Regions from separate parts of the Aquincola agrisoli genome, predicted to be linked through region 2. Evidence: predicted binding sites of a transcription regulator. Region 2 holds the regulator's gene; the other holds the start of a gene.

Region 1 (3,404 bases), on a different contig from region 2:
GCTGGTAGTGCAGGGGCGGTTCCCGCGAGACGATCCACTGTGCCAGCAGCTGCCGCACCTGTGCATCGAGCTGTGCCTTCTCGGCGATCGACTGGCGGAAGTAGCGCACCGTCTGGCCATCGCTGCGCAGCGCAAGGCTGATGTTGCGCAGCGCCGCGGCGGTGCTGGCTGTTGCCCCGGGCCCGGCCTCGGCCACGCCGTAGTGCAGCTGCGGCAGCGGGCCGGGCCGCCGGCAGCGCAGCGCGTCGCACAGTTCGGCATGCAGCCGGGGCACGAGGTTCCGCGATTCGACGTCCGCCAGCGCCACCCGGTGCAGCACCACGGCGAGCGTGAGGTCGGAGAACAGGAAGCAGGCCGGTGCGTAGGGCTGGAGCAGCCCGCCCGCGCGGTCTTCGTGCATCAGCGGCGCCAGGTCGCGCCAGAAGCGGTCGGTCCAGTCGTGGCCGTGGGCCAGCACCATGTCCGTCATGTTGCCCACCTCGATCAGCACCAGCGTGTGGGCCGCCTGGGGATCGTGCGAGAGGAGGCGGTCGAAGTACTCCGTCAGGCCGCGTCGGTTGGGCAGGCCGGTGAGCGGGTCGATGCGGGCGCTGGCGAGCTGCTGCACGTGAGCCTCGTGCTCCCGGGCCTCGCGCCGCAGGAGCGCGAAGATCGCCGCGATCAGGGCCAGCGAGATGGCGGCCCCCAACGTGCGCAGCGCGAGGTTCTGCGCCGCGGCGACCGGCGCCGCCAGCTGAAGCCACAGCGCGAGCGGCAGCGTGGCCATCCCGGCCAGCGTGCGCACCGCCCAGGCCGCCAGCACGTCCTTCGGCGCCAGGCCCGCCCGCGCGCGGCGCAGCAGCCACGGGTGCATCAGCGTGCCGGCCAGCGTGACCACGCCCATGTCGAGGACGGCCGCGGCGAGCTGTGCGTGCCCGCCCAGCATGACGCGCGTCGCGCACGCCATCGCCAGGCACACCGCGGCGGAGCGCCATCCGCCCAGCAGGCCCGCGAGGAACAGCAGGTCGCTGCGCAGATAAGGCTTCTGGGGCAAGTGCATCCACTCGACCACCATCAGCGCGAGCAGCGTGCCCAGGGTGCCCAGCAGCAAACCGGTGCCGACGCCGCGCCTGCGAAGCCCGACCATGGCGAGGATGCCGCCCACGGCCGCTGCCTGCAGCAGCAGGAAGGGCAGCTGTCGGGCGGCCTGGGCCCAGATGGCCGGCAGCGCTTCCGGGATCGGAGCCATGCGGTGTCCTCGAAGTGCGTGTGCAGCCTGCATGTGCGACAGGCACCCCCTGAATATGGGGTTAATTGATAAAAAATGCAAATGTGATTTCGGTTTGCCTGGTGGTTTGACGCGCATCAACCTGCGCCTCGACGGCGCGCCGAGCCGCTGGCGCTTTTTGCGCTGGGACAAACCCTGGGCGTGCACGGCACGGCTCAATGGCGTGCGGGCCCTTGATGCCCGCACCCCCTCATCCCACCAAGGAGTTCGAATGAACAAGCGCTGGAATGCGCTGGCGCTCGCCGCCGCTGCCGCCCTGACGATCGCCGCCCCCGCCGCCCGGGCGCAGGACACCGGCCACTGGATCGTGCGCGCCCGCGCGCTGCACCTCGATTCGGCCGACAAGGACGGCACCCCGCTCGACCTGAGCCTGAAGAACAAGACCTTTCCGGAAGTCGACGTCACCTACTTCTTCACGCCGAACATCGCCGCCGAGTTGGTCCTGACCTACCCGCAGAAGCACGACCTGCGGGCCGGCGGCAGCAAGATCGGCTCGCTGAAGCACCTGCCGCCCACGCTGAGCCTGCAATACCACTTCACCGGCATGGGCTGGCGGCCGTACGTCGGCGCGGGCATCAACTACACCCGCTTCTCCAGCGTCGACCTGCCGCCCGGCGTGCGCATCGACAAGAACAGCTGGGGCCTGGCGCTGGGTGCGGGCTTCGACGTACCGATGGGCAACGGATGGCTCGTCAACGTCGACCTGAAGAAGGTGCAGATCCGCACCGACGTGTCGGCCGCCGGCGCGAAGCTCGGCGAGTTCAAGGCCGATCCGCTGCTGTTCTCGGTCGGGTTCGGCAAGCGCTTCTGATGCCGCGGGGCATTGCGGGCCCGGGGCCGGCGCCCAGGCGCAGCCAGGCGTAACACCGCTCGCTGCACGGCGCTCATGGCTGTATATTCATACAGCTATTTAAGCCGCCGTCCATGGAACTCCAACGCAAGCTCGCCATCCTGGCCGATGCCGCCAAGTACGACGCCTCGTGCGCCTCCAGCGGCACCACGAAGCGGGACTCGGTCGGCGGGCGCGGCATCGGCTCGACCGAGGGCGCTGGCATCTGCCACAGCTATGCACCCGACGGGCGGTGCATCTCGCTGCTGAAGATCCTGCTGACCAACTACTGCCTGTTCGACTGCCTCTACTGCATCAACCGCGTCAGCAGCAACGTGCCGCGCGCGCGCTTCAGCGTCGACGAAGTGGTGCAGCTCACCCTCGACTTCTACCGCCGCAACTGCATCGAAGGGCTGTTCCTCAGCTCCGGCATCATCCGCAGCCCCGACTACACGATGGAGCGGGTGGTGGAGGTGGCGCGCCGCCTGCGCGAGGAGCACGATTTCCGCGGCTACATCCACCTGAAGACCATCCCCGAGGCCAACGCCGAGCTGCTCGCGCGCGCCGGCCGCTACGCCGACCGGCTGAGCATCAACGTCGAGCTGCCGACGACCGAAGGCCTGCAGGCGCTGGCGCCCGAGAAGGACGGCCAGGCCATCCGCCGCTCGATGGCGCGGCTGCGCCTGCACATCGACGACGCCCGCGAGGCGGCGGCGCCCAAGCCCGTGGCCTCGATGCCGGCCGCCCGGCCCCGGCGCGCCGCGGCGCCGGTGTTCGCGCCCGCGGGGCAGAGCACGCAGATGATCGTCGGCGCCGATGCCGGCACCGACCGCCACATCCTCACCACCAGCGCGACCCTGTATGGCTCGTACCGGCTGAAGCGCGTGTACTACTCGGCCTTCAGCCCGATCGCCGATGCCTCGCCGCAGCTGCCGCCCACCGCGCCGCCGCTGGTGCGTGAGCATCGCCTCTACCAGGCCGACTGGCTGATGCGCTACTACGGCTTCGCGCACGACGAGATCGTCAGCGCGGGCGACGGCATGCTGTCGCTCGAGGTCGACCCCAAGCTCGCCTGGGCGCTGGCGCACCGCGAGCGCTTCCCGGTCGACCTGAACCGCGCGCCGCGCGAGCTGCTGCTGCGCGTGCCGGGACTGGGCGTGTCGTCGGTCGACAAGCTGCTGCAGGCGCGGCGGGTGCGCACGCTGCATGCCGACGACCTGGCGCGGCTGCGTGTGCCGCTGAAGAAGGTGACGCCGTTCGTGAAGGTGCCGGGGCTGCGCGCGGGGCAGGGGCTGGATGCGGCGGACT
Region 2 (3,404 bases):
TGTGCGTGCAGGTCTGCCCCACCGGGATCGACATCCGCGACGGCCTGCAGTACGAGTGCATCGCCTGCACGGCCTGCATCGACGCCTGCAACGGCGTGATGGACAAGATGCAGTACCCGCGCGGGCTCATCCGCTACGCGACGCAGAACGCGCTGGCCCTGGGCGAGGCGCCGGGCCGGCTCTTCAAGCGGCTGCTGCGCCCGCGGGTGCTGGTCTACGGCGCCGTGCTGGTGGCCATCTCCGCCGCCTTCGTCGCGAGCCTGATGGTCCGCTCGCCGCTCAAGGTCGACGTGGTGCGCGACCGCGCCTCGCTCGCGCGCATCGTCGACGACGGCCGCATCGAGAACGTCTACCGGCTGCAGCTGATGAACGCCAGCGGCGAGCCGCAGCGCTACCGCGTGGAGGTCGGCGGCCTGCCCGGCCTGCAGCTCGGCGAGCACGCCCCGCTGGCGCTGCAGCCCGCCGAAGCGCACTGGTTCGTGCTGCAGGTGCAGCTGCCACCCGAGGCGGCGCAAACCCTGGGCAGCGGCGCCCATCCCATCCAGTTCCGCGTGGTGGCCGAGTCCGGCGACCGCCCGGCCGACGTGACCGAGAAGTCCACTTTCATCGTCCCCCGCTGAGGACCGCCATGAACAAGCCCGATGTCCGACCCGTCCTGCCCTGGTGGCGCGTACCGATGGTGTGGCTGGTAATCGGCGGCCCCGCCGTCGTCGTCGTCGCCGGCATCGCGACGGCCGTGATCGCCCTGCGCGGCGCCGACGTCGTGATCGCGCCATCGGTGCCGCGGGCGGTCACGCAGTGGAAGGTCGAGGTGCCCGGCACGGCGGCCGAGGCGCCGGCCGAGGCGGGAGCCAGGCCGTGAGCTTCACGCTGCGTGCCCTGCTGATCGCATGGCCCGCCTTCGTGATGGCGGGCGTGCTGGAGATGCTGGTGTTCGCGGTGGTCGACCCGGCCACGCTGAGCTGGTTCGGCCAGGAGCCGATCGGCTGGCCGAACAACGCGGTCTACACGGTGACCTTCCTGATCTTCTGGGCGGTGATCGCCACCTCGGGCGCGGTCACCCAGCTGCTGGCCGCGCCGGTCAGCAGTTCGGGCCGTTGACCAGCCTGCGCAGGCCGTCCTGGTCGGTGATGCGGATATGCCGCTGCTTCACTTCGAGCAGGCCGTCGTCCTGGAACTTGGAGAAGGTGCGGCTCACGGTCTCGAGCTTGAGGCCGAGGTAGCTGCCGATCTCCTCGCGCGTCATGCGCAGCACCAGCGCCGACGGGGAGAAGCCCCGCGACTGCAGGCGCTGCGTGAGGTTGAGCAGGAAGGCGGCGAGCCGCTCCTCGGCGCGCATGCTGCCCAGCAGCAGCATCACGCCGTGGTCGCGCACGATCTCGCGGCTCATGATCTTGTGGAACTGCCGTTGCAGGTCGGTGAACTCGCGCGAGAGGTCCTCAAGTTCGGCGAAGGGGATCACGCAGACCTGGGAATCCTCCAGGGCGACGGCGTCGCAGCTGTGGCGGTCGGTGCTGATGCCGTCCATGCCGAGCAGCTCGCCGGCCATCTGGAAGCCGGTGACCTGGTCCCGGCCGTCCTCGGCGGACACGCAGGTCTTGAAGAAGCCCGTGCGCACCGCATAGAGCGAGTGAAAGCCGTCGCCCGCGCGGAACAGCGCCGCGCCCCGCGCCACGTGGCGCCGCGCGTCGACCAGCCTGTCCAGCCGCTCCAGATCGGGTTGCGACAGCCCCAGCGGCAGGCACAACTCGCGCAGGTTGCAGCTGGAGCAAGCCACCTTGAGCGGCTCGATGCGGATGGAGGTGGTGGGGCTGGTCACTGCTTCGCCGTCCTGTTTGCGTTCGATCAAGGATTGTTGACTCCCCGCGCGCGACGGGCCTTGCGCCACATCAAGTCCCGCGGGCCGGACCTCCGGCACAGTGGGCACGATGAATGCGTCCAGTACGACCCTCCGCGCGGCGCCCAAGGCCATGGACACGGCGTTGCTGCGCCGTTTTGATGTGCCCGGACCACGTTACACCTCCTATCCTACGGCCGATCGCTTCGTGGAGGCCTTCGGAGCCGCCGAACATGCGTCGGCGCTGCAGCTGCGTGCAGGCGCCAAGGTCGCCGGCGGGGGGCCGTTCTCGCTGTACGTGCACGTGCCGTTCTGCGAATCGGTCTGCTACTACTGCGCCTGCAACAAGGTCATCACGCGCCGCCACGAGCGCGCCGCGCCGTTCCTCCAGACCCTGGAGGCCGAGATGGCGCTCAACGCGTCGCTGCTGGGCAGCCCGCAGCCGGTGTCGCAGGTGCACCTGGGCGGCGGCTCGCCCACGTTCCTGGACGACGGAGAACTGCAGCGCCTGATGCAGGCGGTGCACAAGCATTTCCGCATCGTGCCGGGCGCCGAGCTGTCGATCGAGGTCGATCCCCGCACGGTCGATGCGCAGCGGCTGCAGGCCCTGCGGCAGCTGGGCTTCAACCGGCTGAGCTTCGGGGTGCAGGACTTCGACGCCCGCGTGCAGCAGGCGGTGCACCGCGTGCAGCCGCTCGAATCGGTCGCGGCGCTGATGCGCAGCGCCCGTGCGCTGGAGTTCGATTCGATCAACGTCGACCTGATCTACGGCCTGCCCCGCCAGACGCAGCTCAGCGTCGCGACGACGATCGCGCAGGTCATCGAGCTGCAGCCCGACCGGATCGCGCTCTATGCCTACGCGCACCTGCCGCAGCGCTTCAAGCCGCAGCGCCGCATCCATGCCGCCGACCTGCCCCCGCCGGCCGACCGCGTGGCGATGCTCGAGGGCTCGGTGGCGCAGTTCCTCGACGCCGGCTACGTCTACATCGGCATGGACCACTTCGCCCGCCCCGGCGACGCGCTGGCCATCGCCAAGCGCCAGGGCCGGCTGCACCGCAACTTCCAGGGCTACAGCACCCAGCCCGACTGCGACCTCATCGGCCTCGGGCCCTCGGCGATCAGCCGCATCGGCGCCACCTACAGCCAGAACGCGAAGGACCTGCAAGGCTGGCACGACGCGGTGACGCAGGGCCAGTTCCCGGTCGAGCGCGGGCTCGCACTCACGCGCGACGACCTGCTGCGACGCGCGGTCATCATGGCCCTGATGTGCCAGGGCCGCGTCGAGTTCGAATCGGTCGAGCTGGCGCACCTGGTCGACATGCGGCGGTACTTCGCCGAGGAACTCGACCGGCTCGTGCCCCTGGCAGAAGCCGGCCTGGTGGACCTGGGGGGCGACGCGATCCAGGTCACGCCCGCGGGCTGGTACGTGGTGCGCGCGATCGCGATGGTCTTCGACCGGCACCTGCAGTCGGACCGGCTGCGCGAGCGCTTCTCCCGCGTGATCTGACATGGCCGATGCCGCGCTGGTCGCGGGCGCGCTCGCGCTCGGGTTCGCCAGTTCGCCGCA

Evidence for each region. Region 2 encodes FNR, which switches genes on or off when oxygen is low (the NO sensors DNR and NnrR bind a similar motif). Its sites were predicted from a motif close to TTGATNNNNATCAA; they were not measured.
Region 1: a site for FNR is predicted at 1,335-1,348, ahead of V4F39_RS14480 (OmpW/AlkL family protein). Genes of this name have one in related genera too.

What each region holds. Positions count from the first base shown of each region.
Region 1 is NZ_JAZIBG010000028.1:595,887-599,290, reverse strand. Features, by position in the region: gene V4F39_RS14485 (GGDEF domain-containing phosphodiesterase) at 1-1,228, opposite strand, end outside; gene V4F39_RS14480 (OmpW/AlkL family protein) at 1,479-2,078, shown strand; gene V4F39_RS14475 (putative DNA modification/repair radical SAM protein) at 2,192-3,404, shown strand, end outside.
Region 2 is NZ_JAZIBG010000020.1:43,135-46,538, reverse strand. Features, by position in the region: gene ccoG (cytochrome c oxidase accessory protein CcoG) at 1-620, shown strand, start outside; gene V4F39_RS08110 (hypothetical protein) at 629-862, shown strand; gene V4F39_RS08105 (hypothetical protein) at 859-1,101, shown strand; gene fnr (fumarate/nitrate reduction transcriptional regulator Fnr) at 1,082-1,819, opposite strand; gene hemN (oxygen-independent coproporphyrinogen III oxidase) at 1,929-3,344, shown strand; gene V4F39_RS08090 (sulfite exporter TauE/SafE family protein) at 3,346-3,404, shown strand, end outside.